Regions from separate parts of the Novosphingobium olei genome, predicted to be linked through region 4. Evidence: predicted binding sites of a transcription regulator. Region 4 holds the regulator's gene; each other region holds the start of a gene.
What was found. Region 4 encodes LexA, which represses DNA repair genes until DNA is damaged. Its sites were predicted from a motif close to GTTCCNCNCTTGTTCT; they were not measured.

Region 1 (7,827 bases), 1.1 Mb from region 4:
GGTCGAGGCGGTGCGTGCGAGCATGGGCGGGATCTTCACCGTGGCGCTGGCGCAGGCGCGCTGGGAGGAATTCGAAGGCTGGCTGCGGCAGGCGGATGGGCAACTGGTTGCGGCATCGCTGCGCGAGGCGCAGCCTTATCGCGGCGCGCCTTATGCCGCGCCGTGCTTCGTCATGGTCGGCAACGAATCGCAAGGCTTGCCCGAGGCGTACGAAATGGCCTGCGACCTGCGCGTGACGATGCCGATGAAGGGCCGCGCCGACAGCCTGAACGCGGCCGTTGCCGCCGCCGTGCTCGCCTATGAGGTGCTTGCCGCAGTCGAGCGTTAAGGGCGCGGTCAGGCGCTTGGTGCTATGTCGCTGATCATGCGACGTTTTGCTGTCATTTCGGGCGCTGTTGCCGCCACACTCGCGCTTGCCGGGTGCGCCACGCCCGGCGGTGGCACGACGGCGCTGGCCGGCACGCAATGGCAGATCGTGCGCGTCGACGGCGCGGCCAGCGCCGCGCCCGACAAGGCACGCATCGCCTTCGATGCCGAGCGCATTTCGGCCAACGTCGGCTGCAACGGCATGGGCGGGGCCTATCGCCTCGAAGCGGGCCGCGTGATCGCTGGCCCGCTGATCGCCACGCAAATGTTCTGCGATGGGCCCGTGTGGCAACAGGAACAGGCGGTCAGCGCGCTGCTGGCCGGCGCGCCCGCGTTCGAGCGCAACGGCAGCGAATTGCGGCTGAAGTCCGCCGGCCACGCGATCGAGGCGCGGCGCCTGCCCTGAGGGGAGCTTTGCGCCATTCAGGTGTGCGGCATTCCCGGGAAGTTCAGCATGGTTTCGGGCGGATCCATCCAGCCTACCGCCTCTTTGAGGTAAACGTTCGCGATGGGTCTAAACGCTGAAGGATCGGTTAGCGAGGACGCAAAGACGTTCATAAGGTGCCGAGCTCCCGCGGATTGCGCGTGAATCCGGGCCCCGCAGGATCCGCAGTATGCTGTCGTCACTTCGTGGCCGCTGTCTGACGATCGGCGAAAGCTCATGGTTTCCCCGCTAACGGCAAAGGCATGGGCGGGGACGGAGAAGGCCGATACAAAGGGGGCACCGCTGAGCCTTTGGCATGACCTGCAATGGCAATTCACCGACCAGATCGGACTTTCCGTGCATGTGTAGCGCACGTTTCCGCAGAGGCATGCACCTGTGATCGGCGGCGCCATCTCAGCAAGGTTGGAAAGGATGGTCTTGCGCAAATCCATGCCAGGTTCCTTAGTGCCAAGCCAAAAATGATACGTCCTAAACGCTAGGGCATGCCAGCGATCCCACAAGCCCGCAGATGAACTCGCCTCGGTTTCAATCCCCCGCGACGAAGGCGGAGACTTGCCAGGTGCCGTCGTTGCGTTCGACGATCATGCGGCGGGCGAGCACGCTGCGCAGGTTCTTCGTTTCGACCTGGCCCTTGAGGCCGTCTTCGGTTTCGACGCCGGTAAAGCGCCGTGCCGGGTCGAAACCGGGTTGCAGGGTGACGACTTCCCAATCGAGCGACGCCACGCGCGCGGCATCGGCTTTCGGCTTGGCGAGCAGCGGGATGGCGCTGCCGGTTGCCAGCATGGTTTCGCCCGGATCGATCGTTTCGGGCACGTTCCAGAAGAACCACGGCATCACCGCAAGTCCATCGCGGGTGTCGCAGCCCATGCGCAGGATCGTGGCGAGGTCGGTCCACAGGGCCGTGCCGGCCTGCGGCGTGGCGAGCCGCTTGGCGAGTTCGTCGCGGCCATGGCCGCCGCCGTAATCGAGCGTGACGTCGGGCGCGGCGAGCGCGACCAGCGCCTTGGCATCGCGGCGGGAAACGGCATCGGTCAGCTTGCCGTGGAACGCGGCCCAGCCGGGCAGGCGGGCGCATTCGTCGAGCGGGCGCAGGCTGGCGACCTTGCGCTCGGTGGCGGCATCGCTCGCGTCATCCTCGGGATCGGCCGTGCTGGACGGTTCTGTGCTGGCGGCGGCAGCGGGGGCGGATGGGGATGCCGGCGGCGCCTCGCTGGCAAGGGGCGCCGGCGCGGGTTCGGAAGCTTCTGTGGTGGGCGACGGCTCGGGCGCGTTGCAGCCGGCGAGCGTCAGGACGGCGGCGGCGAGCGATGCGCCAGCCAGGACCCTGCCAAGTCCGCCATGCCCAATCAACGCTTCTTGCCGTCCCTTCAGGTGTTCACGTCCTCAATCGCAGGCAACGCCGCCGGTTCCGCCACGCTATCACCGTAACGCGGGCTTGTCTCCACCAGCGGCACGTCGTCAATCTCGCGCTTGCCGATCTCGATGTGCTTGTCGCGCAGGCGTTTGCCCGCCGACAGCACGTTGCGTTCGAAGCTGCCGACGAACTTGTTGTAGTTGCCGACCGCGCTTTCCAGCCCCGAGCCGACCCGCTTCAGATGTTCGGCCGCGACGGCGAGGCGATCGTAGAGTTCGCCGCCCATGCGCCCGATCTCGCGCGCTTCGCGGGCCAGGCCGTCCTGACGCCAGACCTGCGCCACGGTGCGGGCGATGGCGACGAGGTTGGTGGGGCTGGCGAGCAGGACGCGCCGTTCGAAGGCGAAGTCCCACAGCGTGGGATCGCGTTCGAGCGCGGCGGCGATGAAGTGTTCGCCTGGCACGAACATCAGCACGTAGTCGGGCGCTTCCTCGAACTGGCTCTGGTACGACTTGGCGCCCAGCGTCTGGATATGGTTGCGCATCGACTGGACGTGGGCGCCAAGCGCGGCCTTGCGCGCCTCGTCGCTTTCGGCCTCGAACGCGTCCTGATAGGCGTTCAGCGACACCTTGGCGTCGATCACCAGCAGCTTGTTGCCGGGAATGCGGACGATGGCGTCGGGGCGCAGGCGGCCTTCCTCGGTATCGACCGAATGTTCGGTGACGAAATCGGTGTGTTCGGACAGGCCGCACTGTTCGAGCACGTTGCGCAGCTGCAGTTCGCCCCAGCGGCCGCGCGTCTTGGGGCCGTTGCGCAAGCTGTTGCCGAGCTGCGCGGCGGCCATGCGCACGGCTTCCTGCCCATCGCGCATCGACTGGATCAGGCCGGTCAGCTGCCCGAAGGCGTCGACGCGCTGCCTTTCAAGGCCGGTGACCTGCTCCTCGTAGCTCTTGAGCCGCTGGTCTACGGGCGCGAGCAGGGCCTTCAGCCGTTCGGCGCTGGTTTTCTCGCTTTCCTCGAACCGGGCGTGGGCGCGGTTGAGGAAGGCTTCCTGCGCCTTTTCCAGCACCTTGTTGCCGGCGTTCTCGAATTCCTTGCGCAGCGCTTCCTGCGCTTCGACCAGCAGGCGCTTCTGTTCGGCGAAGTTTTCGGCATCAGCCTTGAGCGCGGCGAGTTCGGCGCGCAGCGCTTCACGGCTGGCGCGCGTTTCGGCGAGCTCGGCGCGCACCGTTTCAGCGTCGGCGGCGCGCTGGTCGGCGGAGGCGAGGCGGGTGGAGAGCGAATCGCGTTCGGCGCGGATCGCGGCAAGTTCGCCGCTCACCTGGTCGAGCAGGCGTAGCCGTTCGCTCTGCGTGGCAAGATCGACGGCCATCGCCTTGACCCGGTCCTCGTGCGCGCGGGCCTCGCCATCGCGCGCGGCGTGGCGCGCCTTCCATTCGGCGACAGGACGGCCGCCAAGGAACCAGCCGACGGCAAGGCCGGCGAGCGTGGCGACGAGGACGAGCAGGGCAAGGGCGAGAGGCGAGTCCAACGACGGGCTCCGACTGGAAGGGGAACGAAGCGGGAACCTAGACCGTCCCGGCACGGTCTGGCAAGCGGTTCGGGCATTGTGTCATTCGACATGGAACAGCGCGGGCCGTTCACGCGCTCTTTGGCCATAGACGATCAGCAACAAGGGCCGAAACAATGTCGATCGAAGCCATGATCCGCGAACACCCGCAGGTGTCCGCGACCACCTACAACGAAGCGCTGGGCAAGGCGGTGCGCCATGCCATGTACTGTTCGGCGATCTGCACCTCGTGCGCCGATGCGTGCCTTGCCGAGGCGATGGACATGGACCAGTGCGTGCGCACCTGCCTAGATTGCGCGGACATCTGCGCCGCCACGGCGCGCGTGGCGACGCGGCGCACCGGATCGAACCGCGAAGTGCTGGTTTCGCAGCTGCTTACCTGCATTCGTTCATGCGAAGTCTGCGAAGCGGAGTGTGCCAAGCACGACCATGATCATTGCCGCCGCTGCGCACAGATGTGCCGCGAATGCGCCGACGACTGCCGGGCGGCGATGGAATCGATCCAGGCGGAAATGGCCTGACGCGCGGCGATGCAGGGTTGTCCTGCGCCGCGCGGCGGGCGCGGTTCAGGCGACCTTGCGCAGCTTTTCGAGCTTCTTGAGCGCCATGTTGCGCTTGAGCCGGCTGAGATGGTCGATGAACAGGATGCCTTCGAGGTGGTCCATCTCGTGCTGCAGGCAGGTGGCCATCAGCCCTTCGAGCTGTTCCTCGTGCACCTTGCCGTCAAGGTCCTGCCAGCGGGCGCGGATGCGCGCGGGGCGTTCGACTTCGGCGTAGATCTCGGGCACCGAAAGGCAGCCTTCCTGGTACAGGCTGTGCTCTTCCGACGGATCGAGGATCTCGGGATTGATGAACACCCGCGGCTCGCGCTTGGTCGGCTGGTGGGTGTGGTGGTGGCCGCCGTGGCTGTGGCACACTTCGGGTTCGGCGTCGGGATCTTCGGGCTGAAGATCGATCACCAGCACGCGCAAGGGAATGCCGACCTGGATCGCGGCGAGGCCGATGCCTGGCGCATCGTACATCGTATCGAACATGTCGGCGACGAGCGTGCGCAGCTGGTCGTCGAAATTGTCGACGGGGACCGACACCTGCTTGAGGCGGGGATCGGGAACTTCGATGATCGGAAGAATGGCCATGGGGCGCAGATAAGGCGAGCGGCGCGGAGTCGCAAGGCAGGGCTTTCGATCAGTGTGATCGAAAGCGGGGCGGAGCGTCAGCCGATCGGGCGACGGGCGCGCAGGGCCTGGGCGAGGGTGCCTTCGTCGAGGTAGTCGAGCTCTCCGCCGACGGGCAGGCCGTGGGCGAGCTGGGTGAGGCGGACGGGGTAGGCTTCGAGCCGTTCGGCGATGTAGTGCGCGGTGGTCTGGCCTTCCAATGTGGCGTTCATCGCGAGCACGACTTCGTCGATGCCGCCTGCCGCGACGCGGTTGAGCAGGCTGGCGATGGCGAGGTCTTCGGGCCGCACGCCTTCGAGCGCGGACAGGCGGCCGCCCAGCACGTGATAGCGGCCGGTGAACAAGCGCGCGCGGTCGAGCGCCCAGAGGTCGGCGACTTCCTCCACCACGCAGATCGAGCGCGGATCGCGGCGCGGGTCGGAACAGATGCCGCAGGGGTTGGTGGTATCGACATTGCCGCACACATCGCATTCGACGAGCGCGTCGCGCACGACCTGCAGCGCGCCGACCAGCTGGTCGAGCGCGGTTTCGCGGCGCTTGATCAGCCACAGGACGGCGCGGCGCGCGCTGCGGGGGCCAAGGCCGGGAAGGCGGGCCAGGGCGCCGGCCAGCGCCTCGATCTCTTGCGATGCCATGGGCTTCCTCTATCCCACCGTTTGCTGTCCGACCAGTCTGGTTGGCGCCTGCCCCGTTCCGCGCGGCCTGAGCTTGTCGAAGGCCCGTCCTTTTCTTTTGCGATCCCTGAAGTAAGGACAGCCCTTCGACAGGCTCAGGGCAATCGGCCTTGGGAGTAACAGGCTGAAGGCAGGCTACGGCGTGAAAGTCATCTTCATGGGAACCCCCGACTTCGCGGTGCCGACGCTCGAGGCGCTGGTTGCGGCCGGGCACGAGGTGGTCGCGGCCTATAGCCAGCCGCCGCGCCCGGCGGGGCGGGGCAAGAAGCTGCAGCCATCGCCGGTGCAGCTTGCGGCAGAGGCCCACGGGATCGAGGTGCGCGTGCCCGTTTCGCTGAAGGGGGCCGAGGAACAGGCGGCGTTCGCGGCGCTGGGCGCGGACGTGGCGGTGGTTGCGGCCTATGGCCTGATCCTGCCGCAGGCGGTGCTCGATGCGCCGCGCCTTGGCTGCCTGAACGTCCATGGCTCGCTGCTGCCACGCTGGCGCGGGGCGGCGCCGGTGCAGCGCGCGATCCTGGCGGGCGACGCCGCCACCGGCGTGACGATCATGCAGATGGAGCGCGGGCTGGATACCGGGCCGATGCTCGCGACGGTGGAGACGCCGGTGGCGGGCAAGACGGCGGGCGAACTGACGACGGAGCTGGCCGAGAAAGGCGCGGCGCTGATGGTCGAGGTGCTGGCCGACATCGGCGTGCATCCGCCGGTGGTGCAGCCCGAGGAGGGCGTGACTTACGCGCACAAGATCGACAAGGCCGAGAGCCGGCTCGACTTCACTGCGAGCGCGGAGCAGGTCGAACGGCAGGTGCGCGCCTTTGCGCCGGCGCCGGGGGCGTTCTTCGAGCTGGAGGGCGAGCGCTATCGCGTGCTGGCGGCCGAGGTGGTTGAAGGCGGCGGCGCGCCCGGCACGGTAATCGACGCGGCGTTGACCATCGCCTGCGGTGGCGGGGCGCTGCGCCCGACGATCGTCCAGCGCGCGGGCCGGCCGGCGATGGACACGGCGGCGATGCTGCGCGGGCGGGCGATTGCGGCGGGGACGGTCCTTGGCTGATTCCATGACGTCTCAGCCTGTCGCGCCGTCGCAGAAGAAAAGCCCAGCCCCGAGCCAAGCCCGGGGTGACGATGTTGAAAGTGTGGTTCTGTGACGCGTTACGCCCTCACGCTCGAATGGGATGGCACGCCTTACATGGGGTTCCAGCGCCAGGCGCACGGGCCGTCGGTGCAGCAGGCTATCGAGGAAGCGGCCGAGACGGTGGTCGGCCATGCGGTGACGCTGCACGCCGCCGGACGGACCGACACCGGGGTCCATGCGCTGGGCATGCGGGCGCATTTCGACAGCGACAAGGCGCTGCCCCCGTTCCGGCTGTCCGAGGCGCTCAATGCGCGGCTGCGCATGGCGGGGCAGGCGGTGGCCGTTCTCGATTGCGTAGAGGTCAGCGAAGACTGGCACGCGCGCTTTTCGTGCATCAACCGCGCGTACGAATATCGGATTGCCAACCGCCGCGCACCGCTGACGCTGGAGGCCGGGCGCGCCTGGCGGATCGCGCGCGATCTCGATGCGGAAGCGATGCACCGGGCGGCCCAGGCGCTGGTGGGCAAGCACGATTTCACCACCTTCCGTTCGGTGCAGTGCCAGGCGGCAAGCCCGGTCAAGACGCTCGACCGGCTCGACGTGCGGCGCGAGGGCGATCACGTGATCATCGAGGCGGCGGCGCGCAGCTTCCTGCACCATCAGGTGCGATCGATGGTGGGGTGCCTGGCTCTGGTCGGTCGCAGCGAATGGCCGGTCGAACGCGTGGCCGAAGCGCTCGCCGCGCGGGACCGTTGCAAACTGGGACTGAATGCGCCACCCGAGGGGCTCTACTTCGTTAAAGCGAGCTATCCGGGAGAATCGTGATGCCAGAGACACGTGGTCTGCAACTGCTGTCGACGCTTGAGGAAAACGGCACGCTGACGGTCGAGATTGTCGAACAGACCTTGCCCGAGCCGACCGGTCATGAAGTGCTGATCCGGGTGGAAGCTGCGCCGATCAATCCGTCGGACCTTGGCCTGCTGTTCGGCCCTGCCGATGTCGAGAACGCGACCTACTCCCCGCGCAAGATCGTGGCGAAGATGCCCGAAGGCGGCACCCGCGCAATGAAGGCGCGCTGGGGCATGGCGATGCCGGTGGGCAACGAAGGCGCAGGCACGGTGATCGCGGCGGGCGATGCGCCCGAAGCGCAGGCCCTGCTGGGCAAGGTGGTGAC
Region 2 (7,827 bases), 860 kb from region 4:
GCCTGGGCGCTTCCGCCGCCAGCGCCAGACCGGCAAGGCCCGACAATCCCGTCGCCGCCGCCCCCAGCGCCAGCGCCACCCGCAAACCCGCACCCGACCGCCGCATGACCCGCCTCCCTGCTGCCTCCGCAACAGGGCTAACCGCTCCGCCAACACGCCGCAATCGCCCCCGCCAAAAAGGGCAGAAGGCAGAGGGCCGCGCCAACGAGCCCGAAACGGTCAGAAGTCAATCGACAGGAATAGCCCAGCTGACTGTCTTGGCTAGGTAACGAAGGCCTTGGAAGGCCGGCGTTCCGGGCGCGAAATCAAAGCGTGCGCCGCGCATCATTGCCATGCACGTGGTATTGGCGAGGTAGGAGCCGTTGCTCGATTCAACCGGCCTGCAACTTCCCGGTTTGCCATCACGCGAAAAGCCAATCCACACGCGCACCTTTGCCCCGATGTTCGCCCGCAGCGCGCGCGCGGGGTAGTCACCACTCTGCAGCGAAATGCGCGCATTTCCCATTTCATTGCCGAGCTGCAGGTCGGCTGCCGGGTCTCCGAGCGCGCTGGTCACCGGCCCGTCGTTACGCGGCATGTCAGCGCCGATATCGCGGCGATAGCCTGCAGGTGCCGCGAAGTCTGGCGCCACGGCAATTTCGAAATCGCCGAGTCCGGGCACAAGCTCTCGACCGGGCTTGCCTGCAGCCAACCAGGCCGCACACATGGCTGCGCGGTCCTCGTCGGCAAGGTCAAGTGTGAAGACGTTGCACGTCCCGTCCGGCTTCTGCTTGAAAACGGCAAAGCCGTTGCCGCCCACCAGTGAGCCGAACCGTATCGGCTGTGCCGGATGGTACGTTTGCCGCGCGCTGGCACTCACTCGCAGGCGCACCTTGGCGGGAAGCTCGAGACCGGGCTGCTGCCCGAACCGAGCGCCTGCCAACGCCACGCGGCAAAGGTCTTGCGCCGCCGGATTGTGCGGCACGCCTTGCGCCTCCTGGCAGGAGACGACGGCACCGCCGGGCGCACCGACCATGTCGACCGTTGCCGATTGCGCCGCAAGTTTTGCATCGAGCGCCTGAAGAGCGGCATCCTGCCCGACGAAATCAAGTGCGCCGCCGCCATCGAGATCCCATGTCGTGGCGTGCTCGGGCGCGAGCCTGGGCCAGCGCCTGCCCAGCGGCAAGCGCGATCCCCGCTGCCGCGACGGCAATGCGCCAGCCTATCACCCCGCCAGCACGCCCTTCGTCGCAGCGATAGCGTCAGCCGCCTTGCTGCCATCCGGGCCGCCGCCCTGCGCCATGTCGGGACGGCCGCCGCCGCCCTTGCCGCCCAGCGCTTCGACGCCGGCGCGGACGAGGTCGACCGCGCTCACCTTGCCGGCAAGGTCTTCGGTCACGGCGGCGGCGATGCTCGCCTTGCCGTCGTTGACCGCCACGATCACCGCCACGCCCGAGCCCATGCGCTGCTTGGCCTGGTCAAGCAGGCCGCGCAGTTCCTTGGGGTCCAGCCCTTCGAGCACCTGGCCTGAAAACTTCACGCCGCCCACGTCCTCGTCCGCAGCCGCAGCCGCCGAACCGCCGCCGCCAAGCGCCAGCGCCTTCTTCGCTTCGGCGAGCTCGCGCTCCAGCTTGCGGCGTTCGTCGAGCAGCGCGGCGACGCGCGCCTCCACCTCGTCGGGCGTGGTGCGCAGCAGGCTGGCGGTGCCCTTCAGCTTGTCCTCGCGATCGACCAGCCACTGGCGCGCGCCTTCGCCGGTCAGCGCCTCGATCCGGCGCACGCCCGACGATACCGCGCTTTCCGAAACGATGCGGAACACGCCGATATCGCCGAGCGCGCGCACGTGGGTGCCGCCACACAGTTCGACCGAATAGTGCTTGTCGGTCTGGCGGCCCATGCTGAGCACGCGGACTTCGTCGCCATACTTTTCGCCGAACAGCGCCATCGCGCCCGCCTCGATCGCCTCGTCCGGGCTCATCAGGCGGGTGGTGACCGCCTCGTTGGCGCGGATTTCCGCGTTCACTTCGGCTTCGATCGCGGCGATGTCCTCCGCCGTCAGCGCGGTCGGCTGCGAGAAGTCGAACCGCAGGCGATCGGCCGAAACCATCGAGCCCTTCTGCGTGACGTGGTGGCCCAGGCGATGGCGCAATGCGGCGTGCAGCAGGTGCGTGGCCGAATGGTTGGCGCGCGTGGCATCGCGCCGCTCGACATCGACCGCCAGCAGCACGGCATCACCAACCTTGACGGTGCCCGCTTCCACCTTGCCCTGGTGCGCGTGAAGGCGGCCCAGCGGCTTGGACGTATCGCCGACGACGATCTTCAGGCCTTCGTTGGTGGAGATCGTGCCGGTATCGCCCATCTGGCCGCCGCTCTCGCCATAGAACGGGGTCTGGTTGGTGAGGATGACGACCTCTTCGCCAACGCCCGCCTCGGCCACTTCCTTGCCGTCCTTGACCAGCGCCACGACCACGCCTTCGCCGGTGGTGGCGGTGTAGCCGGTGAATTCGGTGGCGCCGTGGCGTTCGGCGATGTCGAACCAGACTTCGCTGTCGGCCGCCTGCCCGCTGCCCTTCCACGCCGCGCGCGCCGCCGCCTTCTGCTGCGCCATCGCCGCATCGAAGCCATCGCGATCGACCGAGATGCCGCGCGCACGCAGCGCGTCTTCGGTCAGGTCGTAGGGGAAGCCGTAGGTGTCGTAGAGGCGGAACGCGGTTTCGCCGGGCAGCTTGTCACCTTCGCCCAGCGTGCCGGTCGCTTCGTCGAGCAGCTTCAGGCCGTTCGACAGCGTGCGGCGGAACTGCACTTCCTCGCGAAGCAGCGTTTCCTCGATCAGCGGCTGCGCGCGGCCCAGTTCCGGATAGGCCTGGCCCATTTCGGTGACCAGCGCGCCGACGAGGCGGTGCATCAGCGGGTCTTTCGCGCCCAGCAGATGCGCGTGGCGCATGGCGCGGCGCATGATGCGGCGCAGGACATAGCCGCGGCCTTCGTTGCTCGGCAGCACGCCGTCGGCCAGCAGGAAGCTGGTCGAACGCAGGTGGTCGGCGATCACGCGGTGGCTGGCGGTCTGCTCGCCTTCGGCCTTCACGCCGGTCAGGCTCTCGCTCGCGGCGATCAGCGCGCGGAACGTGTCGATGTCGTAGTTGTCGTGTTCGCCCTGCATCACCGCGGCGATGCGTTCCAGGCCCATGCCGGTGTCGATGCTGGGCTTGGGCAGGTTGCCGACGATTTCGCCCGCCGCCTGCTCGAACTGCATGAACACCAGGTTCCAGATCTCGATGAAGCGGTCGCCGTCCTCGTCCGCCGATCCCGGAGGACCGCCCCAGATGTGGTCGCCGTGGTCGTAGAAGATTTCCGAGCACGGCCCGCACGGGCCTTCATCGCCCATCGCCCAGAAGTTGTCCTTGGTGGGGATGCGGATGATGCGGTCTTCGGAAAGCCCGGCGATCTTCTGCCACAGGCCGAAGGCTTCGTCGTCGGTGTGGTAGACGGTGACGAGCAGCTTGTCCTTGGGCAGGCCCCATTCCCGCGTCAGCAAGGTCCAGGCGTGGGTGATCGCCTGTTCCTTGAAATAATCGCCGAAGCTGAAATTGCCCAGCATCTCGAAGAAGGTGTGGTGGCGCGCGGTGTAGCCCACATTGTCGAGATCGTTGTGCTTGCCGCCGGCGCGGACGCACTTCTGCGACGATGTGGCGCGCGAGGTGGCGCGCGTCTCAAGCCCCGTGAACACGTTCTTGAACGGCACCATGCCGGCGTTCACGAACATCAGCGTGGGATCGTTGTAGGGGACCAGCGGCGCGGATTGCACGACCTCGTGCCCGGCCGAGCCGAAGTATTCGAGGAAGGAGCGGCGGATTTCGTTCGTCGACGTCATGGCACGCGAATTAGGCGAGCACTTGGCGCGGAACAAGCACGATTCATCGTCCCCGCATTCATCCTGCCGCGTGATCGGCGATGGCGGTCACCAGCCACGCCGCTGCGGGGAAGATCACCTGCCCACCGGCAAGGCGCGACCGGACGAGTTCGTCGAGCTTGGCTTCGAACGAGGCGCGCGCCGTGCGCGGCAGATTGCGGATCGCTGCGGCGGCGGGGCCGATTCGCTGGAAGAAGGCGAGCGCGTCCTCGACCGGAGCTTCGCCACTGCCGGCGACGTAGGTGAAGTCCACCGGGGTGAATTCGATGTCGCGCCATCCGGCCAGCGCGCGGCGGACGCGTTCCGGATCGGCGAAGGCGAAAGGGCCGGGCGGCGGATCGAACGCCGCTGGTGATGGGGAAGTTGGCACGGGAGGGGCGGGCGGCAGCAGGCGGGCGATATCCGCTGCCCAGGCATTTTCGGCCGCCGAGCGGAAGCAGGTGAAGACGAGCCGGGCCTGCGGTGCGGCAACCGCGGCGAGGTGCGCGAAGGCAGCAGCGGGATCGTCGAAGAACATCACGCCGTGGCGTGAAACGAGCAGGTCCGGCTTGCCCGCGGTATCGGCCCAGCGCGCGGCATCGCCCTGTTCGAACCAGAGGTTGCCCAGCCCTTCCCCGCGCGACCGCGCCACGGCCAGCAGCGGGGCGGAAAGATCGAGGCCGATGACGGTCGCCTGCGGCCGCGCGCGGGCGAGCGACAGCGCGATTTCGCCTGCGCCGCAGCCGATGTCGAGCACGCGGTTAGCGGGATGCGCCAGCGCTGCTTCGAGCAGGCGGGGGGTGAGCGCGGCGAACGAGCGGTCGGTGCGCCGCCATTCCGCGGCCCAGCTGGTCCCGACGCTGCCCTCCCAATCCCCGGCGCTTGTCATGGCCGGCAGGCTAGGCGCAGCGGTGCTGGCGGGCAAGCGGGGATGGTTCCGCTCTGAAGCAAGGCGGTGTGTAGGTCTGCGGGCCGTCCCGCGCGTACAGCGGAGGGATCGAGCATAGGCAGGAGCCGCGTCCGCGCCAAAGGAAAAGCGGCGCGTTCCGCCCGTGGAACGCGCCGCCCCCTTGTTCGGCGATCAGGCGTGCTGGCCCGGACGATGCCCGGCCCCGCGCCCCGCCTGAAGATCAGACGTCGTCGTCCGCGTCCGGACCGGCCATCAGACCTTCGGAGACCTGCTCGGTGCGGCTGCGGATCGCAGCTTCGAGCCGGTCGCAAACTTCCTTGTGTTCGCGCAGGTAGTTCTTCGCGTTTTCACGCCCCTGCCCGATGCGGATGCTGTCGTAGCTGAACCAGGCGCCCGACTTTTCGACGAGGCCGGCCTTGACGCCCAGATCGAGGATCTCGCCGATCTTGGAGATGCCTTCGCCGTACATGATGTCGAATTCGACCTGCCGGAACGGCGGGGCGACCTTGTTCTTCACGACCTTCACGCGGGTGGCGTTGCCGGTGATCTCGTCACGATCCTTGATCTGCCCGGTGCGGCGGATGTCGAGACGGACCGAGGCGTAGAACTTGAGCGCGTTGCCGCCCGTCGTCGTCTCGGGATTGCCGTACATCACGCCGATCTTCATGCGCAGCTGGTTGATGAAGATCACCATGCAGCGCGAGCGGCTGATCGAGCCGGTCAGCTTGCGCAAGGACTGCGACATCAGGCGAGCCTGCAGGCCGACGTGGCTGTCGCCCATCTCGCCTTCGATTTCGGCGCGGGGGACGAGCGCGGCGACCGAGTCCACCACCAGCACGTCGATCGCGTTCGAGCGCACCAGCGTATCGGTGATCTCGAGCGCCTGTTCGCCGGTGTCGGGCTGCGAGACGATCAGGTTGTCGATATCGACGCCCAGCTTCTTGGCATAGACCGGATCGAGCGCGTGTTCGGCATCGACGAACGCTGCCGTGCCGCCGTTCTTCTGCGCTTCGGCGATCACGTGCAGCGCAAGCGTGGTCTTGCCCGAGCTTTCCGGCCCGTAAACTTCGATCACGCGGCCACGTGGCAGGCCACCGACGCCAAGCGCGATGTCCAGACCGAGCGACCCGGTCGAAATCGCTTCGACCTGCATCGCTTCCTTCTGGCCCAGCCGCATGGCCGAACCCTTGCCGAATGCCCGGTCGATCTGGGCCAGGGCCGCATCGAGCGCCTTCTGACGGTCCATGTCCTTGTCTTTACCTTCCTGAATGAGCTTGAGCTGCGCCGCCATGGCTTTGCTTCCCCTTGCCTAAAGATGGCTCACACGAACCGTCAACACTGGCTTTGTATGCATTTTGTTCTCATGGAACAAGAGGGGAACGGAAATTTCCCGCCATTTTCGCGCGATTACCCCCTAAAGCTCTGCGCCAACGCCGCTTTTTCGGGGCGAGCGCGCCGGAAGGACGTTGGAATCCGGGTGGGCTTTTCCACCGATTCCTTCCAACATGGCGGCATCGGTGTGGCGCCCTGGCGCCCGCAACAATCGCGCGGCGGTCAGTCGCCGCGCAGCACGTCTTCCACCGCCGCCACGATCTGCGCCACGCTGAACGGCTTGGCCAGGAAGTGCATGTTGGGGATGTCGATCTCGCGCCGCAGCTGTTCCTCGGCATAGCCCGACATGAACAGGATCGGCATGTCCGCGCGCAGGCGGCGGATCTCGCGCGCCATCGTCGGGCCGTCCATGCTGGGCATGACGACGTCGGACACGATCATGTCGACATCCTCGCCCGCCGCCATGATCCGCTGCAAGGCCTCGAGCCCTTCCTCGCCATCGGCGGCCGTGGTCACCTCGTAGCCCTGGCGCACCAGCGCGCGTTCGGCCACGGCGCGGACGGTGTCCTCGTCCTCCACCAGCAGGATGCGCCCGCCGCCGCTCCATTCGCTGCGCCGTCCTTCGGGCTTCGGCCTGGCGGCTTCGGCCTGCTCGACCGCGTCGGGCACGTGGACCGGCAGGTAGATGGTAAAGCGCGTGCCCTTGCCCACCTCGCTCGAAGCGAAGATGAACCCGCCCGACTGCTTGACGATGCCGTACACGGTCGAAAGGCCAAGGCCGGTGCCCTTGCCCTTGTCCTTGGTGGTGAAGAACGGCTCGAAGATCTTGCCGATCAGGTTGGGCTTGATGCCGTGGCCGGTGTCCTCGACGATCAGCGCGGTATAGTCGCCGATCGGCAGGATCTCGCTCTTCATCGCGCGCACGTCGCCGGCCGTCACGCGCCGGGTCATCAGCCGCAGCGTGCCGCCGCCCTTGATGTCGGCCATCGCATCGCGCGCGTTCACGGCAAGGTTGAGCAGCACCTGTTCGAGCTGCACCGGGTCTGCCCGAACGAAGCCCAGATCGCGATCGTGGGTGACTTCCAGGCTGATCTTTTCGCCGAGCAGGCGCTTGAGCAGGGTCGAAACCTCGGCCACCACGTCGGGCAGCTGCAGCACTTCGGGGCGCAGCGTCTGCTGGCGCGAAAAGGCGAGCAGCTGGCGGGTGAGCGAGGCGGCGCGGTTCGAATTCGCCTTGATCTGCTGGATGTCGTCGTAATCGCTGTCGCCCGGGGTGTGACGCATCAGCATGAGATCGCAATAGCCGATGATCGCGGTCAGCACGTTGTTGAAATCGTGCGCCACGCCGCCGGCCAGCTGGCCCACTGCCTGCATCTTGGTCGCCTGCGCGATCTCGCGCTTGAGGCGGGTTTCCTCGGTCGAATCCTTGAGGCTCAGCAGCACCGCCCCTTCGCCCAGCCCCCGCACTGCCGCCATGTTGAGCGAGACCGGCTCTTCGGGCGCGGCGCGCAGGCGCACGGCGACGTCGCCCGATGTCGGCGCGCCTTGTGCATAGCGGCGCACCGCATCGGCCAGCGCGCCCTTGTCTTCGCGGATGACGAGGTCGGACGGGTACGGCGGCGGCAAATTGGGGTCCTCGTGCCCGGCGGCGCGCAGGAAGGCGCGGTTGGCGAAGAGGAAGCGGCCGTCGCGATCGGTCATGGCAAGGCCCAGCGGC
Region 3 (7,827 bases), 1.1 Mb from region 4:
CGGGAGCGCGAGGGCGATGGCCCTCGCCCTGCCCCTTGGCTTTTACCTCTTGCATCGCCTGCGGTCAGAGGGTGGATGCGCGCGTGATGCAACCGGCCAAGCGCGAGGATACATCGCGACAGGGCAGCTTGCTGTAACAAGAACAAGCTGGACCCCGGATCAAGTCCGGGGTGACGTTCGGAAGGGAGGGCGCGGGTGTCCTCATTCCCGGGAGCGCGAGGGCGATGGCCCTCGCCCTGCTCCCTTCGCCTTTTTCTCTTGCACCGCCTGCGATCAGAGGGTGCCGGAGACGCCGATCACGGCGCAGGCGAGCGTCAGCAGGCCGAGGCGGGGCCAGGAGGCGGGCTCGCCTTGCACGAATACCGCGATCAGTATCACGACGAGCGGCACGGTGGCGGCGAGGATCGGCATGAGCAGGCTGAGCGGGCCGCCTTCGCGGATCAGCGTCGCCAGTGCCCAGAGCGAGACGGCGTAGGTGAGCGCGCAGACCGCGCTCCAGCCGGGGTGGGTGAAGCCGGCGGTCTTGCCCAGCATGAGCGAGCCGCCGACCTGTCCCAGAGCGCAGACGACGAACAGCGTGACGACGCGCGCGGTGAGCGCGGCTGGTGCTTCCATGGTGATCCTCTTTCCGTCCGTTATGGTTTGGGCGGAAGCGTAGTGGATCGCGCGCGGTTGGGGACTGGTGGTTTGGGCAGGGGGTGGGGAGCGTGGAATAACCCCTCCACCACCCGCTGCGCGGCACCGGCGCGTTGCCGCGCCGGGCTCGGCGGGCGGACTGCCCCCGGCAGCCCGCTCGATCCGCCTGCGCCCCCCTCCCCCGTTGGGGGAGGTTTGCCGTCTTTCTCACGTTGCGCGGCTCCGGCGCGTTGCCGGGCCGGGCTTGGGGGGTATTGATGCCCCCTCCGTCATCGCTGCGCGAGGCCACCTCCGCCAGGGGGGGGGAGGATCGGGTCAGCGGGTGAGGAGGGGTTTTAGGTAGTGGCCGGTGAAGCTGCGGGGGTTTTTGGCGACCTGTTCGGGGGTGCCTTCGGCCACGAGTTCGCCGCCGCGCACGCCGCCTTCGGGGCCCATGTCGAGGATCCAGTCGGCGGTCTTGATCACATCGAGGTTGTGTTCGATGACCACGACCGAGTTGCCCTGGTCGACGAGGCGGTGGAGCACTTCGAGCAGCTTGCGCACGTCTTCGAAGTGCAGGCCGGTGGTGGGCTCGTCGAGGATGTAGAGCGTCTGCCCGGTGGAGCGGCGGGACAGCTCCTTGGCGAGCTTGACGCGCTGCGCCTCGCCGCCCGAAAGCGTGGTGGCCTGCTGGCCGACCTTGACGTAGCCGAGGCCCACTTCGTTGAGCATGTGCATCCGGTCGCGGATCGGGGGCACGGCCTGGAAGAAGCTTTCGGCGTCCTCGATCGTCATGTCGAGCACGTCGGCGATGGACAGGCCCTTGAACTTCACCTCGAGCGTTTCGCGGTTGTAGCGCTTGCCGTTGCATTCCTCGCAGGTGACGTAGACGTCGGGCAGGAAGTGCATCTCGATCTTGATCAGGCCGTCGCCCTGGCACTTTTCGCAGCGGCCGCCCTTGACGTTGAAGCTGAAGCGGCCGGCCTTGTAACCGCGCGCCTCGCTTTCCGGCAGGCCTGCAAACCAGTCGCGGATCAGGGTGAAGGCGCCGGTGTAGGTCGCCGGGTTGGAGCGCGGGGTGCGGCCGATGGGGGACTGGTCGATCTCGATCACCTTGTCGCAGTGTTCGAGGCCGGTGATGCGGTCGTGCGGGCCGGCAATGACGCGCGCGCCGTTGAGCTGCCTCGCGGCGCCGGCGTGGAGCGTGTCGATGGTGAAGCTCGACTTGCCCGAGCCCGACACGCCGGTGACGCAGGTGAAGGTGCCCAGGGGAATAGAGGCGGTGACGTTCTTGAGGTTGTTGGCGCGCGCGCCTTCGACCGTCAGTTTGAGGCCGTTGCCCTTGCGGCGATGCTTGGGCACCTCGATCCGGCGCGCGCCGGTGAGGTACTGGCCGGTGAGGCTGTTTTCGTTGGCGAGGATCTCGTCAAGCGTGCCCTGTGCCACGATCTCGCCCCCGTGGACACCCGCGCCGGGGCCGAGATCGACCACGTAGTCGGCGGTGCGGATGGCGTCCTCGTCGTGTTCCACCACGATCACCGTGTTGCCCAGATCGCGCAGGCGCTTCAGCGTTTCCAACAGGCGGTCGTTGTCGCGCTGGTGCAGGCCGATGGAGGGTTCGTCGAGCACGTAGAGCACGCCCGAGAGGCCCGAGCCGATCTGGCTGGCGAGGCGGATGCGCTGGCTTTCACCGCCCGACAGCGTTCCCGAGGTGCGATCGAGGTTGAGGTAATCGAGCCCGACGTTGTTGAGGAAGCCGAGGCGTTCGTTGATTTCCTTGAGGATGGCCTTGGCGATCTGGCTCTGCTGGCTGGTGAGCTGGGCATCGAGGCCGAGGAACCAGTCGACCGCGGCGGCGACCGACAGGCGGGTGACGCTGGAGATGTCGTTTCCGGCGACCTTGACCGACAGCGCCTCGGGCTTGAGCCGCTTGCCTTCGCAGGTTTCGCACGGCTGCGCGGTCTGGAACTTGGACAGCTCCTCGCGCATCCAGGCGCTTTCGGTCTGCAGCATGCGGCGGTTGAGGTTGCCGATGACGCCTTCGAACGCCTTGGACACGGTGTAGGACTTCTTGCCGTCGACGAAAGTCAGCGGCACGGGCTTGCCCGCGGTGCCGTAGAGGATGACGACCTTCACTTCGGCCGGCAGCTGGTCCCACGGCGTCGACAGGCTGAAGCCGAAGTGTTCGGCAAGGCTGGAGAGCACCTGCATGTAGTAGGGCGACGGCGGGTTGCTCTTGGCCCAGGGCACGATGGCGCCCTGCTTGAGCGAGAGGTGTTCGTTGGGCACGACCAGCTGCGGATCGAACAGCAGCTTTTCGCCGAGGCCGTCGCAGGCCGGGCACGCGCCCTGCGGAGCGTTGAACGAGAACAGCCGCGGTTCGAGCGCGTCGATGGTGAAGCCGCTGACGGGGCAGGCGAACTTTTCGGAAAAGACGATGCGGTTGGGCGGAAGGCCCGTCTTTTTCATCGCGCCCTTCTTCTGCCCCTTCGCCGCCGCGCCCTCGGACAAGGAGGACAGCCCTTCCACAGGCTCAGGGCGGGCGGCGCCTGCGGCGGCAAGGCCGATGGCTTCGAGCGTGGTGTCGGCGAGATCGACGTAGGCGAGGCCTTCGGCGAGCTTCAGCGCCTGTTCGAAGCTGTCGGCAAGGCGGGTCTGGATGCCGTCCTTGACCGCGATGCGGTCCACCACGACTTCGATGTCGTGCTTGAGCTTCTTGTCGAGCGCGGGGGCGTCCTCGATGGCCATGAGTTCGCCATTGATGCGCACGCGGGTGTAGCCCGCCTTCTGCCATTCGGCGAGTTCGCGGCGGTATTCGCCCTTGCGGCCGCGCACCACGGGCGCGAGCAGGTAGGCGCGGGTGCCTTCGGGCAGGGCCATGACGCGATCGACCATCTGGCTGACGGTCTGCGCCGAAATCGGCAGGCCCGTGGCGGGCGAATAGGGAATGCCGACCCGCGCCCAGAGCAGGCGCATGTAGTCGTAGATCTCGGTCACGGTGGCGACGGTGGAGCGCGGATTGCGGCTGGTGGTCTTCTGTTCGATCGAGATGGCAGGCGAGAGGCCATCGATGTGTTCGACATCGGGCTTCTGCATCATTTCGAGGAACTGGCGCGCGTAGGCCGACAGGCTTTCGACGTAGCGGCGCTGGCCTTCGGCATAGATCGTGTCGAACGCGAGGCTCGACTTGCCCGAGCCCGACAGGCCGGTGATGACGATCAGGCTGTCGCGGGGGAGATCGACGTCGATCCCCTTGAGGTTGTGTTCGCGCGCGCCGCGCACCGAAAGGGTCGTGAGGGACATGATGCCGATGTTCCAGATTTGTTCGATTCAGGCAACGGTCTTGTGCCTGTCTTGGAAGAGCGGCGGATGTGGGGAGCGAGGAGGCCAGCGGCAAGGTGGCGATCGGGGCAGGCGACGTTCGCATGCCTGCCCCATCCCCGCACCGCGACCCATTGCACCGCGATCGGCAAACCTTTCCCGCCGCTGCCGCAATTCCTCAATAAAACAACGCCGTGTCGCAACCATACAATTCGGCGACAGTGCGAGGTGCTATGGTGCGCAGCGATCGAACCATTGGACGCCGCACCCGTGACCGAGCTGCCCGAACCAGACCTGCGCAAAGGAGCGGCACACCGCGCGCCGCTGGCGGCGAATCTGTTCCACGGGCCCGCCACCGAGGCGGCGGCGACGCGGCCGGCGATCCCGCTGATCGAGCGCGATCATTTCACCGAGCATTTCGCCATCGACTTTGCCGCGGCGCTTAACCGCCACGGCTGATCCCCGATTTTCCGGTTCAACAACCATCCCCTGCCGCCCGGCGCGGCGGGGAGTTTTGTCGTGCGTGATGACAGCGCGTGACAGCAAACGTCTTCCTGCAACACAATCGTCTTCATTGAAACGATAACTGATAATTTCTGAAACTAAACAACTGTACAGTAATGTCCGTTGTTTCGGTTTAATACTTGTAGTCAAAAAGAATCGTTTACATCAGGTTAAAGCAGGTCCAATTGGCGCCCGGGTTCGCGACAACTATACGACACCCTAGTTCCCAGGAGATTATCGCATGGTTCGCACCGCACGTTTCGCGGCGATGGCCCTTGCCTTCGCCCCTTTCGCTTTCGTTGCATCTGCCCAAGCCAAGGCTGACGCCGCCGCCTCTGACGCGCAGACGCTCGAGGTTCGCTACGACGACCTCAACCTCACCACCAACCGCGGGATCGCACTGCTCGACGCGCGCATCGCGCGGGCTGCCAACGAAGTCTGCGGCAGCGCCGACATCCGCGACATCACCGCCAGCCGCATCGTGCGCGCCTGCAAGCGCAACGCGATCAGCGGCACCGCCGATGCGCGCCGCCTTGCCATCGCGGCGAGCGACACGCGGCTCGCGATGCGTTCGCGCTGAGCGACAGCACGCGGGAATGCGCAAGGGCTCGCCCGGCGGAGAGGCCGGGCGGGCCCTTCGCGGTTTCACCGGACCATCGGTACCGGGTGATCAGTTCAGGGAAGCGCGAGCGCCTGTGCGCCAGGTTCGCCGAGCCAGCGCGCGGCAACGCCCCAGACGCGGGCGATCAGATCGGGCGTGAGGACATCGGCCGGGGCGCCTTGCCCGGCGAGCCGGCCTTCGTGAAGCACGACGACGCGATCGGCGTGGTTCATCGCCAGCGCCAGATCGTGCAGCACGAGCACGCAACCGCGCCCCTCCCCCGCCAACGCGCGGAAGCGGGCGAGCAGGGCCTGCTGGTGCGCGAGATCGAGCGCGGCGAGCGGTTCGTCGGCCAGGACCCAGTCGGGCTGCCCCGCCAGCACGCGGGCGAGCAGGGCGCGGGCGCGCTCTCCGCCCGATAGCCGCGCCACGGGGCGATCGGCGAGGGTTTCGAGATCGAGCTGGTGGAGCGCGGCGGCGATGGCGGCGGCATCGGCCCGCGCGCCCGCATCGTGCGGCAGGCGGCCGAGCCCGACCAGCGTGCGCACCGAGACGTTCCACGCGACGTCGCCCGATTGGGGAAGGTAACCGATGCGCTGCGCCCGCAGACGTGGGGGGAGCGTGCGCAACGCATCGGGCCCTAAGCTGACTGCACCGGGGATCAACCCGGCCAACGCGGCCAGCAGGGTGGACTTGCCGGCGCCATTGGGGCCGACGATGGCGGTAACGGTGCCGGGATCGAGCGTGAGCGACACGTCCGATAGGCGACCGGGAATGGAAAGGCTGCGGGCGGCGAGCGTCATGCGACATCCCTGCGCAGGCGCAGCAGCAGGTGCAGGAAGAACGGCGCTCCGCCAAGGCTGAGCGCGATGCCGAGCCGCAGCTCACCGCCGGGGAGCGGCACCACGCGGCACAGGCAATCGGCCAAGAGGAGCAGCAGCGCGCCGGCCAGCGCGCTCGGCAGCAGCAGCGCGGACGGGCGGTGATCGGTAAACGGGCGGACGAGGTGCGGCACGATCAGGCCGACGAAGCCGATGATCCCCGCAACCGCCACGCCTGCGCCGACCAGCGCGCCGACGCCCGCCACCATCAGCCATTGCAGCCGCACCGGATCGACCCCGAGCGAACGCGCGGCATCTTCCCCCAGCGTCAGCGCATCGAGGCCGCGGCCAGTGCGCGACAGGATGGCAAGGCCCGCCAGCGTGAACGGCGCGGCGATGGCAACGTCGCTCCAGCCGCGATCGGCGAGCGCGCCCATCAGCCAGGTGACGATTTCGGACAGCGCGAAAGGATTGGGCGAAAGGCTGATGGCGAGGCTGGTGAGCGCGCCGGCAAGGCTGGCGATCATCATGCCCGCCAGCGTGAACAGGGCGAGGCCCGCGGTGCGCCCGGCGATCAGCGCGAGCAGCGCCATGGCGAGCGCGCCTCCGACAAGCGCGAAGGCGGGGAGCGCATAGGGCTGAACGGCATAGCCGGTGTAGAACGAGAGCACCGCGCCCAGCGCCGCCATCGGCGCGACGCCGAACAGGCCGGGATCGGCGAGCGGATTGCGCAAGTAGCCCTGCATCGCCGCGCCGCTGGCGCCGAGACCGCCTCCGACCAGCAGCGCCAGCACCGCGCGCGGGGCGCGCAGCTCCATCAGGATCGGCACGGCATTGCGCACCGGGGGGCCGAACGGATCGATCCACACCTGGCCTGCGAGCAGCGACAGCGGCAGCGCGATCAGCAGCAGGGCGGAAAGGACGAGGACCGGGCGGGTCATCGTGCGGTGCCTTTCGCCATTACCCCTCCACCGCCTGCGGCGGTCCCCCTCCCCCGTCGGGGGAGGATCTGGGTGCGTACCTCGGCGAGGCGCTGGGCGGCGCGGATCACGGTGGGGCCGCCGCAATAGAGCAGGTTGGGCGCGAAGGCGGCGCGGGTGGTACCGGTGAGCGCGCGCAGGGCGGGATGGGCGAGCGCGCGGTCCTGGTCGGCGGCGGCGCGGTCGCCGGCATCGGCCACCAGGATCACGCGCGGCGGATCGGCCAGCATGCGTTCGAGCGGCAGGCGATCGGCCTGGCCCAGCCCGCGCAGTGCGCTGAAATTGGTGTAGCCGGTGCGGACCAGCAGGTCGGACACCAGCGTCCCCTGCCCCGGCACGATGCCGCCCGGCTCCCACACCACGGCGGGGATCGGCGGCGCGCCCGGCGGCGGCGCGGCGGCGGCAAGCGCGGCGTCCATCCGCGCGACGAGCGCTTCGCCGCGATCGGGATGGCCGACGAGGCCGGCAAGGCGGCGGACTTGGGCGCGGGCATCCTCCACCGTGGCGGCAAGGTCGACCGTCTCCAGCTTCAGGCCGAGCCGGGCGTAGGCGCTGGCGGTGGCGGGCGCGATGAACCGGCCGTCGATGACGAGATCGGGGCGCAGCGCGAGCACTTCCTCGACCGTGCCGTGGGTGCTGGGCAGCCGCTGCGCCAGCGCGAGGTCCATGCTGGTGGAACGCGGATCGCGGCTCCACGCCGACAGCGCGAGGATCTGGTTGCGGTCGGCGACTTCGGCAAGGATGGCATCGGCGCAGGGGTTGAGGCTGACGACCGTGGGGTGGACGCGCGGCGCGGGCGGCGCGTCCGCCCGGCTCGCCGGGATGCACCCGGCAAGCAGCAGCGGCGCGCAACCCGCAAGAGCGCGCGCCGCCGCTTCGAGGCAAGCCGCCTTAATAGCGCACCCGCACGCCCGCGAACGCGGCGCGGCCCCAGGTGTTGTAATCGGCCACGGTGGGGACGTAGGCATCGAACAGGTTTTCCACC
Region 4 (7,827 bases):
GCGCGTGCCCCAGCGGCGCGATCTTCGAAGCCGCCCCGCCCGAACAGACCGCCGGCGGCATGGAGCTGACCTACATCGCCATCGGCTGCGCCGACACGCCCGCCAGCGCCTATGCCCAGGCGCAGGCCGGCTCGGGAGAGATCGACGTGATCGCGCTCTATCGCGATGCCGAAAACCTCTATTCGGTGCAGTATGCCGTGCGCGGCCCGTCCTTCCGCGGTGACAAGCCCCCGCTGTCGCTGGCCGATGCCCGGGCAACCCTCGCCTGCACCTTCGGCCCTGTCGCCATCATCCCCACACCAGCCGCCAGATGAGCGGCATGGAACACACCCCCTTGCGCCGGCTCGGCCTCATCGGCGGGATGAGCTGGGAAAGCACCGCGCACTATTACCGTCTGATCAACGCCCACGTGCGCGATGCGCGCGGGCCCACCAGTTCGGCCGACATCGTGCTCCACTCGCTCGATTTCGCCCCCATCGCGCAGGCCCAGCGCGAAGGCCGCTGGGATGATCTCGGCCGCCAGCTCGCCGCTTCGGCGCGGCTGCTGGCCGATGCCGGGGCGCAGGCGCTGGTGCTGTGCACCAACACCATGCACCTGCTCGCCCCGGCGATCGAGGCGGCAACGTCCGTTCCCCTGCTCCATATCGCCGACCCGACGGCACAGGCGGTAGTCGCGGCTGGCATCACCCGCATCGCGCTGCTCGGCACGGCTTTCACCATGGAGCAGGATTTCTACACCGGCCGCCTGCGCGATCGGCACGGGCTCGATGTCCTCGTCCCAGATGCTGAAGACCGAGCGCTCGTCCACCGCGTCATCTACGACGAACTCGTGGCCGGGGTGATCTCGCCCGCCTCGCGCGAAGCCTACCGCGCGGTCATCGCCCGCCTTGTGGCGCGCGGCGCGCAGGGACTGATCCTGGGCTGCACCGAAATCATGCTGCTGATCGACCAGAGCGATAGCGCGGTGCCCCTGTTCGATACCACCGCGCTCCACGCACAAGCCGCCGCCGCAGTGGCGCTGGGCTCCGATAAATAACGGACGCGTCAGTTATTTATCGGCGTGCGCGTCAATTTGCACTGTCCTACGCCGCACCTTTCTGGCAACAGCCTGGCCCATGAAAACTCGCGGAACACCGTTGCTTTGGCTCTTCCCGAACCCGCTCGCCCGACCGACGGAGTTCTCGTCCAGGACACTGTCAACTTCGTCAACTTGGACCGGCGGGCAGATTTTCTCCAGGACCGTGTCAACCCCGTCAACCCCCTCCTGCTGCGGAGCCCCGTCATGACCGGCCTCACCCATCTCGACCCCGACGGCAATGCCCGCATGGTGGACGTCGGCGGGAAGGCCGAGACCCGGCGCCTCGCCATCGCCGGTGGTCATATCCGCATGAGCCGGGAAGCGCTCGCCGCGATCCGTGACGGCGAAGTGCCGAAGGGCGATGTCCTCGCCGCCGCACGCATCGCCGGGATCATGGCCGCGAAGAAGACCGGCGAACTGATCCCCCTGTGCCACCCGCTCGCGCTCGATGCAGTCACGGTCGATTTCGTGCTGACCGAAACCGGCGTCTCGGTCACCGCCAGCGCCTCGCTCACCGCGCGCACGGGGGTGGAAATGGAAGCGCTCGTCGCTGCCTCGGTCGCGCTGCTGACGATCTACGACATGGCCAAGGCGCTCGACAAGGGCATGGTCGTCGAACAGGTCCGCCTGCTGGAAAAGCGCGGCGGCAAGTCTGGCGATTGGAAGGCGGCAGACGTGCCGGACCGCACCGCATGAACGCAGGCGCCGAACCGTCCGTCCGCACCCCGCCGCTGCCGCTGCGCACCGCGCAGGAACGGCTGGTATCGCTGGCACCCGATCTCGCCATCGAACATCGCGCCGTGGCCGATTGCACCGGCTTCTACCTCGCCCACCCGATCACGGCGCACCGCACCCAGCCCGATGCGCCGCTCTCGGCGATGGATGGATACGCCATGCGCGCCGCCGATCTGCCCGGTCCCTGGCGGGTCATCGGCGAAAGCGCGGCCGGCCATCCCTTTGGCGGCACCGTCGCCGCCGGGCAGGCCGTGCGGATCAGCACCGGCGCCGTCCTGCCCGATGGCGCGGACATGGTCCTGCTGCAGGAAGATGCGGCGCGCGCTGGCGATAGCGTCACGCTCATCGGCACGCCGCCTTCGCCCGCCGGGCGCCACATCCGCCCCGCCGGCATGGACTTCGTCGCCGATGCGCAGCTGCTCGCCCCCGGCACCCGCATTGGCCCTGCGCAGATCGCACTCGCCATGGCCGGCGGTCATCAGCACCTGCCCGTCCGCCGCCCGCTCCACCTCGCCATCATCGACAGCGGCGATGAACTTGTCGGTCCCGGCAAGCCGCTTGCGGCCCACCAGATCCCCGCCAGCAACGGCCCGATGCTCGCCGCCATGGCCGCCGGACTTCCGGTACAGGTCACGCGCATCGGCCCGGTGGCCGACCGGATCGACGATATCGTCGCGGCGCTCGAACAGGCCGGCGGGGCCGACATCATTGTCACCAGCGGCGGCGCCTCGGTCGGCGATCACGATCTCGTGCGCCCCGCGCTCGCCGCGGCGGGCGTCACGCTCGATTTCTGGCGGGTCGCGATCAAGCCCGGCAAGCCGCTGCTCGTCGGCCGGCGCGATCATGGCGCCGGTCCCGAATTCGCCAGTCCACAGATCGTGCTCGGCCTGCCGGGAAACCCGGCTTCGGCCTTCGTCACCGGCTTCCTGTTCATGCTGCCGCTGCTGCGCGCCGCGCTCGGCGCCGCAGAGGCGCTGCCGCGGACGATACCGGCGCGCCTTGCCGCCGATCTGCCCGCCGGGGGCAGCCGCACCGAATTCCTGCGCGCCCGCTTCGAAGGGGGCGCGGTCGCGTTCGATCCGCTGCAGGATTCGGGCGCGATCACCCCGCTTGCCCGCTCCAATGCCCTGGTCGTGCGCGAAGCGCGCGCGCCAGCGCTGCCTGCCGGAAGCGAAGTGCCGGTCTATCTGCTCGAAACTGGCGGAATTGCTTGACGGGTTTGGTGGAGTTGCTTATTCGTTCCGCATTCGTTCGCCAGTGATGAGAACAAGGGGCGAAGGAAACGGCAATAGGGAGCAAGCGTGATGTTGACGCGCAAGCAGCATGAGCTGCTGACCTTCATCCAGAACCGCCTCGAGGACTCCGGCATTTCTCCCTCTTTTGAAGAGATGAAGGAAGCGCTCGACCTCAAGTCCAAGTCCGGGGTCCACCGCCTGATCTCCGCGCTGGAAGAACGCGGCTTCATCCGTCGCCTGCCCAACCGCGCCCGCGCGCTCGAAGTGCTGCGCATGGCGGACGGCAATGCGGTGAAGGGCGCTGCCCCCGCTTCCCCAGCACCGCTCGCCGCCAACGCGAACACCGCCAATGCGAACACGGGGGTGCCGCCGCTGCGCGCTCCGGCCCGTGCGCCCGAACCCGCCAACGACGTGATCGAACTGCCGCTCCACGGCCGCATCGCCGCCGGCGCCCCGATAGAGGCGCTGGAAGGCACCTCGACGCTTCCCGTCCCTGCCGCGCTGCTCGGCGCAGGGGAACATTACGCGCTCGAGGTGTCCGGGGATTCGATGGTCGAGGCCGGCATTCTCGATGGCGATTACGCCCTCGTGCGCCGCACCGAAGTCGCCCGCGACGGGGAAATCGTCGTCGCGCTCATCCGGGGCGAGGAAGCCACGCTCAAGACGCTGCGCCACGAAAAGGGCATGGTGCGCCTCGATCCGGCCAACGCCGCCTACGATCCGCAGTATTACGCTCCCCACGAAGTGCAGATCCAGGGCAAGCTCGCCGGCCTTCTGCGCCGCTATCACTGAGGCGGCGACGGCGGACGGGGCCGTGATGCCAAGGCGCCGGGGGCAGGCCAGCGGTACCAGCCGTGATGCCCCTGCGTTTCGGCCACGGTGCGCACCCGGCCGCTGCCAAGCTCGATGGCAAGACCGCCCGTCTGGCGCAGCAGTCCCCGGTCGGCTTTCAGCAGGCGGGGCTTGCAGGCGTCGGGCAGGCGGCGATCGGCGATCACGATATCCGCCGCCGCGCAAGCCTCGACCAGCGGCGCCCACGGCGTCAGGTCCCTTCCCCGGCTCATCAGCAGCACGAAGCGGCGGGGCCGGCCCGACACCTGACGAACGGTCGCCAGACGGCAGAAATCGGCGTTGCATTCCGCCCCCGGCGCCTCCTCGATGGAGGCCGAAAGGTCCTTGATTCCGGCAGCTTCCATCAGCGTGTCACGGGCAAAGTCGCTCCGCCCTTCGCGCAGCAGCAGCAGCCCGCCGCCCGGATCCGCAGCCGTGATGCCGACCTGCCGCCCATCGCCCGAAACCAGCACGTCGGGCGTCGGCGCGGTCAGCACCAGCACGGTGGCCAGCGCGATGGGCGCGAAGCCCCACAGCCGCACCCGCCCGCTCCACAGCGCCAGCCACAGCAGGCCGGCGATGAACAGGCCGAACGTGATGCGGTCCATCCCCGGCAGCATCGTCACCGCGCCCGGCTGCGCGGCGGTTTCGTGGGCCATCCACAGCAGCAGGTCGAGCGACTTGCCGACGAGATACCATACCGGCGCGCCCCACCCCGCCAGATCGAGCAGCAGCGCCAGCGCCAGCAGCGGCATCGTGGCAAAGGTGGTCAGCGGGATCGCCACGACATTGACCAGCGCGCCGTAGAGCCCGGCGCGGTGGAAGTGGAACACCGCGATCGGCATCAGCGCCAGTTCGATCACCACGCCGGTGACGAGCAGCATGGCAAGGTGGCGGCCCGTCCGCACGAACCAGCCCTCGTCGCGAGGGGACAGGAAGCGGCGCGCAGGGGCGGAATTGTGGAACGCGATGATGGCGATGACCGAGGCGAAGCTCATCTGGAAGCTGGGACCCCATACCGCTTCGGGCCAGAACAGCAGGACGGCGAAGGCCGCGACGGCAACCATCCGCAGCGACAGCGGATCGCGGCCCAGCGCCATGGCGACAAGCACCAGCAGCGCACCGACGCAGCTGCGCACCGTCGGCACTTCCGCACCGGTCAGCAGGGTGTATCCGATCCCCGCGAGCGCCCCCGCAGCCGCCGCCACGAGCGGCAGCCGGACGCGCAGCGCGATGGCGGGAATGAGCGCCAGCAGCGCCATGACAAGGGCATAGACCCCCGCGATCACCGCGCTGACATGCAGGCCGCTGATCGACAGGAGGTGGGTGAGCCCGGCATCGCGCATCGCGTCTTCGTCGTCTTGCGCGATCGCACCCCGATCACCGCTGGCGAAGGCGGCGGCGATAGTGCCGGGCGAACCGCCGAGCTGGCTGCGCACATGGCGCGACAGGGCCCTGCGCACTTCGCCGAGCGAGCCATCGCCGTGGCCGGGATCCAGCACCTCGACCGGGCCCAGCGCGCGGCCGGTGGCGGCAAGGCCCTGGAACCAGGCGGCGCGGGCGAAGTCGTAGCTGCCGGGCAGCATTGGCGGTGCAGGCGGCATGAGCCGGGCGTCGAGCCGCACGGTGGCGCCTTCGGCCATGCCCGGCCGGTCCTGCTCCACCGGTACGTTCACGCGCACCCGCTGCGGCGCCGGGGGCATATCCTGCGCATCGCGGCCGCCCGGCGAACGCGGCAGCAGGCGGGCGGCGAGGACGAGCCGGATCGCATCCTTGGCCCCCTGATCCTCACGCGAAAGCACGCGCCCTTCGATCGTCACCACCATCGGCCGGGCGATGGGCGGCGCGCCGACGAAGGTCGACTTGGCCCATACCAGCCCCAGACCGCCGACGAGCATCACCAGCAGGCCGACAATTGCTGCCCGCAAGTGCGAAAGATCGCCCTGCGCATCGAGCAGCGACGCGCCCGCCCCCGCCGCAGCGCACAGGGCCAGAAACGCCAGCCACTGCTGCGGACCCGGCAGGACAAGCCATGTAGCGATTCCAACGCCAAAGCCCACGACCAGCCACGATCCGCGTTCGAGCGGACGGCTGGCGAGGAATTCGTCCATGGTGCGCTGCACACTGGACAAGCGGCGCAGATTGCCCCAAGGCCGCGGCGAAGATGTCGCGAGCCAGTCTTGCGGATCTGCCGCGGACGAGTCTTCGGCTCGCGTCGCCATGTTGACACTGGAAGGATCGCGTTCCGCAAATGGCAAGCGCCACTGATACCGTTTCTGCAGGATCGGCTCTTGCCGGCGGTGGTGACCGCACCGGCGTCGTTACCCGTTTCGCCCCTTCCCCGACCGGCTACCTCCATATCGGCGGGGCGCGCACCGCGCTGTTCAACTGGCTGTTCGCGCGCCACCACGGCGGCAAGTACCTGCTGCGGATCGAGGATACCGACCGCGCCCGTTCCACCGATGCGGCGATCGAGGCGATCTTCGACGGGCTGGAATGGCTGGGCCTTGGCGGCGACGAGCCGGCGGTGTTCCAGTTCGCCCGGTCGGAGCGTCACGCGGAAGTGGCCCACAAGCTCCTGGAAGCGGGCCACGCCTATCGCTGCTACCTGACGCAGGAAGAACTGGCCGCCATGCGCGAGAAGGCGCAGGCCGAAAAGCGCCCGTTCCGCATCGCCAGCCCGTGGCGCGACGCCGAACCGGCGAGCTGGCCGGCGGACAAGCCCTATGTCGTGCGCATCAAGGCGCCGCGCGAGGGCGAGACGGTGATCGAGGATCTGGTCCAGGGCACGATCACGGTCCAGAACGTCGAGATCGACGACTACGTGATCCTGCGCAGCGATGGCACACCGACTTACATGCTGGCGGTGGTAGTCGACGATCACGACATGGGGGTGACCCACGTGATCCGCGGCGACGACCACATCAACAATGCCTTCCGCCAGATCGTGCTGATCCGCGCGATGGACGCGATCGAAGGCAGCTGGCCGGACCCGGCCTATGCCCACATCCCGCTGATCCATGGCGCGGATGGCGCCAAGCTGTCAAAGCGCCACGGCGCGCTGGGCGTGGATGCCTATCGCGACGAGATGGGCCTGCTGCCCGAAGCGGTGCTGAACTATCTGATGCGCCTTGGCTGGGGCCACGGCGACGAGGAGATCATCAGCACGACGCAGGCGATCGAATGGTTCGACATCGGCAACGTGAACAAGGGCGCATCGCGCTTCGACTTCAAGAAGCTGCTGAACCTGAACGGCCACTACATCCGCGAAGCCGACGACGCGCGGCTGGCGGCGCTGGTGGCCGAGCGACTGCCGGCGCTTTCGCCCACGTTCGATGCGAGTCCCGATCTGGGGGGGCGCGACCTGGACCTGTTGACCAGGGCGATGCCGGTGCTGAAGGTTCGCGCCGCCGATCTCAACGAACTGGCGCGCGGCAGCGTTTTCCTGTTCGCGCAGCGCCCGCTGTCCATCGATGAAAAGGCGAGCGGCCTGCTGACCGACGATGCCCGCGCATTGCTGGGCAAGATCGCCGACCGGATCGCCGGCGAGGCCGAGTGGACCAACGAGGCGCTGGAGGCATCGCTCAAGGCGATGGCCGAGGACCTCGGACTTGGGCTAGGCAAGCTCGCTCAGCCCTTGCGCGCAAGCTTGACCGGGACGACTACCTCACCCGGAATTTTCGACGTACTGACGCTGCTTGGACGGGACGAGTCGCTGGCTCGCATCCGTGACCAGGCCGCGTGACCCAACGGATGCGACTGAACAACCGCACGGACAAACAGACAATTAGGAGGGCATAGCGTGAGCGAGAACCAGGCTACTTTGACCGCCGACGGCAAGACCATCGACATGCCGGTGAAGAGCGGCACGATCGGCCCGGACGTCATCGACATCCGCAAGCTCTATGGCGCGACGGGCATGTTTACCTATGACCCGGGCTTCACCTC

Region 1: a site for LexA is predicted at 3,718-3,733, ahead of rmuC (DNA recombination protein RmuC). Genes of this name have one in related genera too.
Region 2: a site for LexA is predicted at 6,144-6,159, ahead of recA (recombinase RecA). Genes of this name have one in related genera too.
Region 3: a site for LexA is predicted at 3,928-3,943, ahead of uvrA (excinuclease ABC subunit UvrA). Genes of this name have one in related genera too.

What each region holds. Positions count from the first base shown of each region.
Region 1 is NZ_AP029021.1:788,751-796,577, forward strand. Features, by position in the region: gene AACH40_RS03745 (RNA methyltransferase) at 1-328, shown strand, start outside; gene AACH40_RS03750 (META domain-containing protein) at 365-772, shown strand; gene AACH40_RS18875 (GFA family protein) at 790-1,242, opposite strand; gene AACH40_RS03755 (hypothetical protein) at 1,337-2,161, opposite strand; gene rmuC (DNA recombination protein RmuC) at 2,179-3,696, opposite strand; gene AACH40_RS03765 (four-helix bundle copper-binding protein) at 3,852-4,256, shown strand; gene def (peptide deformylase) at 4,302-4,871, opposite strand; gene recR (recombination mediator RecR) at 4,949-5,545, opposite strand; gene fmt (methionyl-tRNA formyltransferase) at 5,727-6,632, shown strand; gene truA (tRNA pseudouridine(38-40) synthase TruA) at 6,723-7,478, shown strand; gene AACH40_RS03790 (zinc-binding dehydrogenase) at 7,478-7,827, shown strand, end outside.
Region 2 is NZ_AP029021.1:1,052,579-1,060,405, reverse strand. Features, by position in the region: gene AACH40_RS05045 (S9 family peptidase) at 1-106, opposite strand, end outside; gene AACH40_RS05040 (energy transducer TonB) at 227-1,165, opposite strand; gene alaS (alanine--tRNA ligase) at 1,205-3,850, opposite strand; gene AACH40_RS05030 (class I SAM-dependent methyltransferase) at 3,909-4,757, opposite strand; gene recA (recombinase RecA) at 4,999-6,069, opposite strand; gene AACH40_RS05020 (ATP-binding protein) at 6,333-7,827, opposite strand, start outside.
Region 3 is NZ_AP029021.1:840,595-848,421, reverse strand. Features, by position in the region: gene AACH40_RS04080 (hypothetical protein) at 274-615, opposite strand; gene uvrA (excinuclease ABC subunit UvrA) at 952-3,918, opposite strand; gene AACH40_RS04070 (hypothetical protein) at 4,207-4,395, shown strand; gene AACH40_RS04065 (UrcA family protein) at 4,682-5,020, shown strand; gene AACH40_RS04060 (ABC transporter ATP-binding protein) at 5,116-5,844, opposite strand; gene AACH40_RS04055 (iron ABC transporter permease) at 5,841-6,803, opposite strand; gene AACH40_RS04050 (ABC transporter substrate-binding protein) at 6,800-7,810, opposite strand; gene AACH40_RS04045 (TonB-dependent receptor plug domain-containing protein) at 7,734-7,827, opposite strand, start outside.
Region 4 is NZ_AP029021.1:1,914,419-1,922,245, forward strand. Features, by position in the region: gene AACH40_RS09035 (hypothetical protein) at 1-314, shown strand, start outside; gene AACH40_RS09040 (aspartate/glutamate racemase family protein) at 335-1,036, shown strand; gene moaC (cyclic pyranopterin monophosphate synthase MoaC) at 1,283-1,774, shown strand; gene AACH40_RS09050 (molybdopterin molybdotransferase MoeA) at 1,771-3,027, shown strand; gene lexA (transcriptional repressor LexA) at 3,118-3,840, shown strand; gene AACH40_RS09060 (ComEC/Rec2 family competence protein) at 3,834-6,002, opposite strand; gene gltX (glutamate--tRNA ligase) at 6,131-7,624, shown strand; gene gltA (citrate synthase) at 7,730-7,827, shown strand, end outside.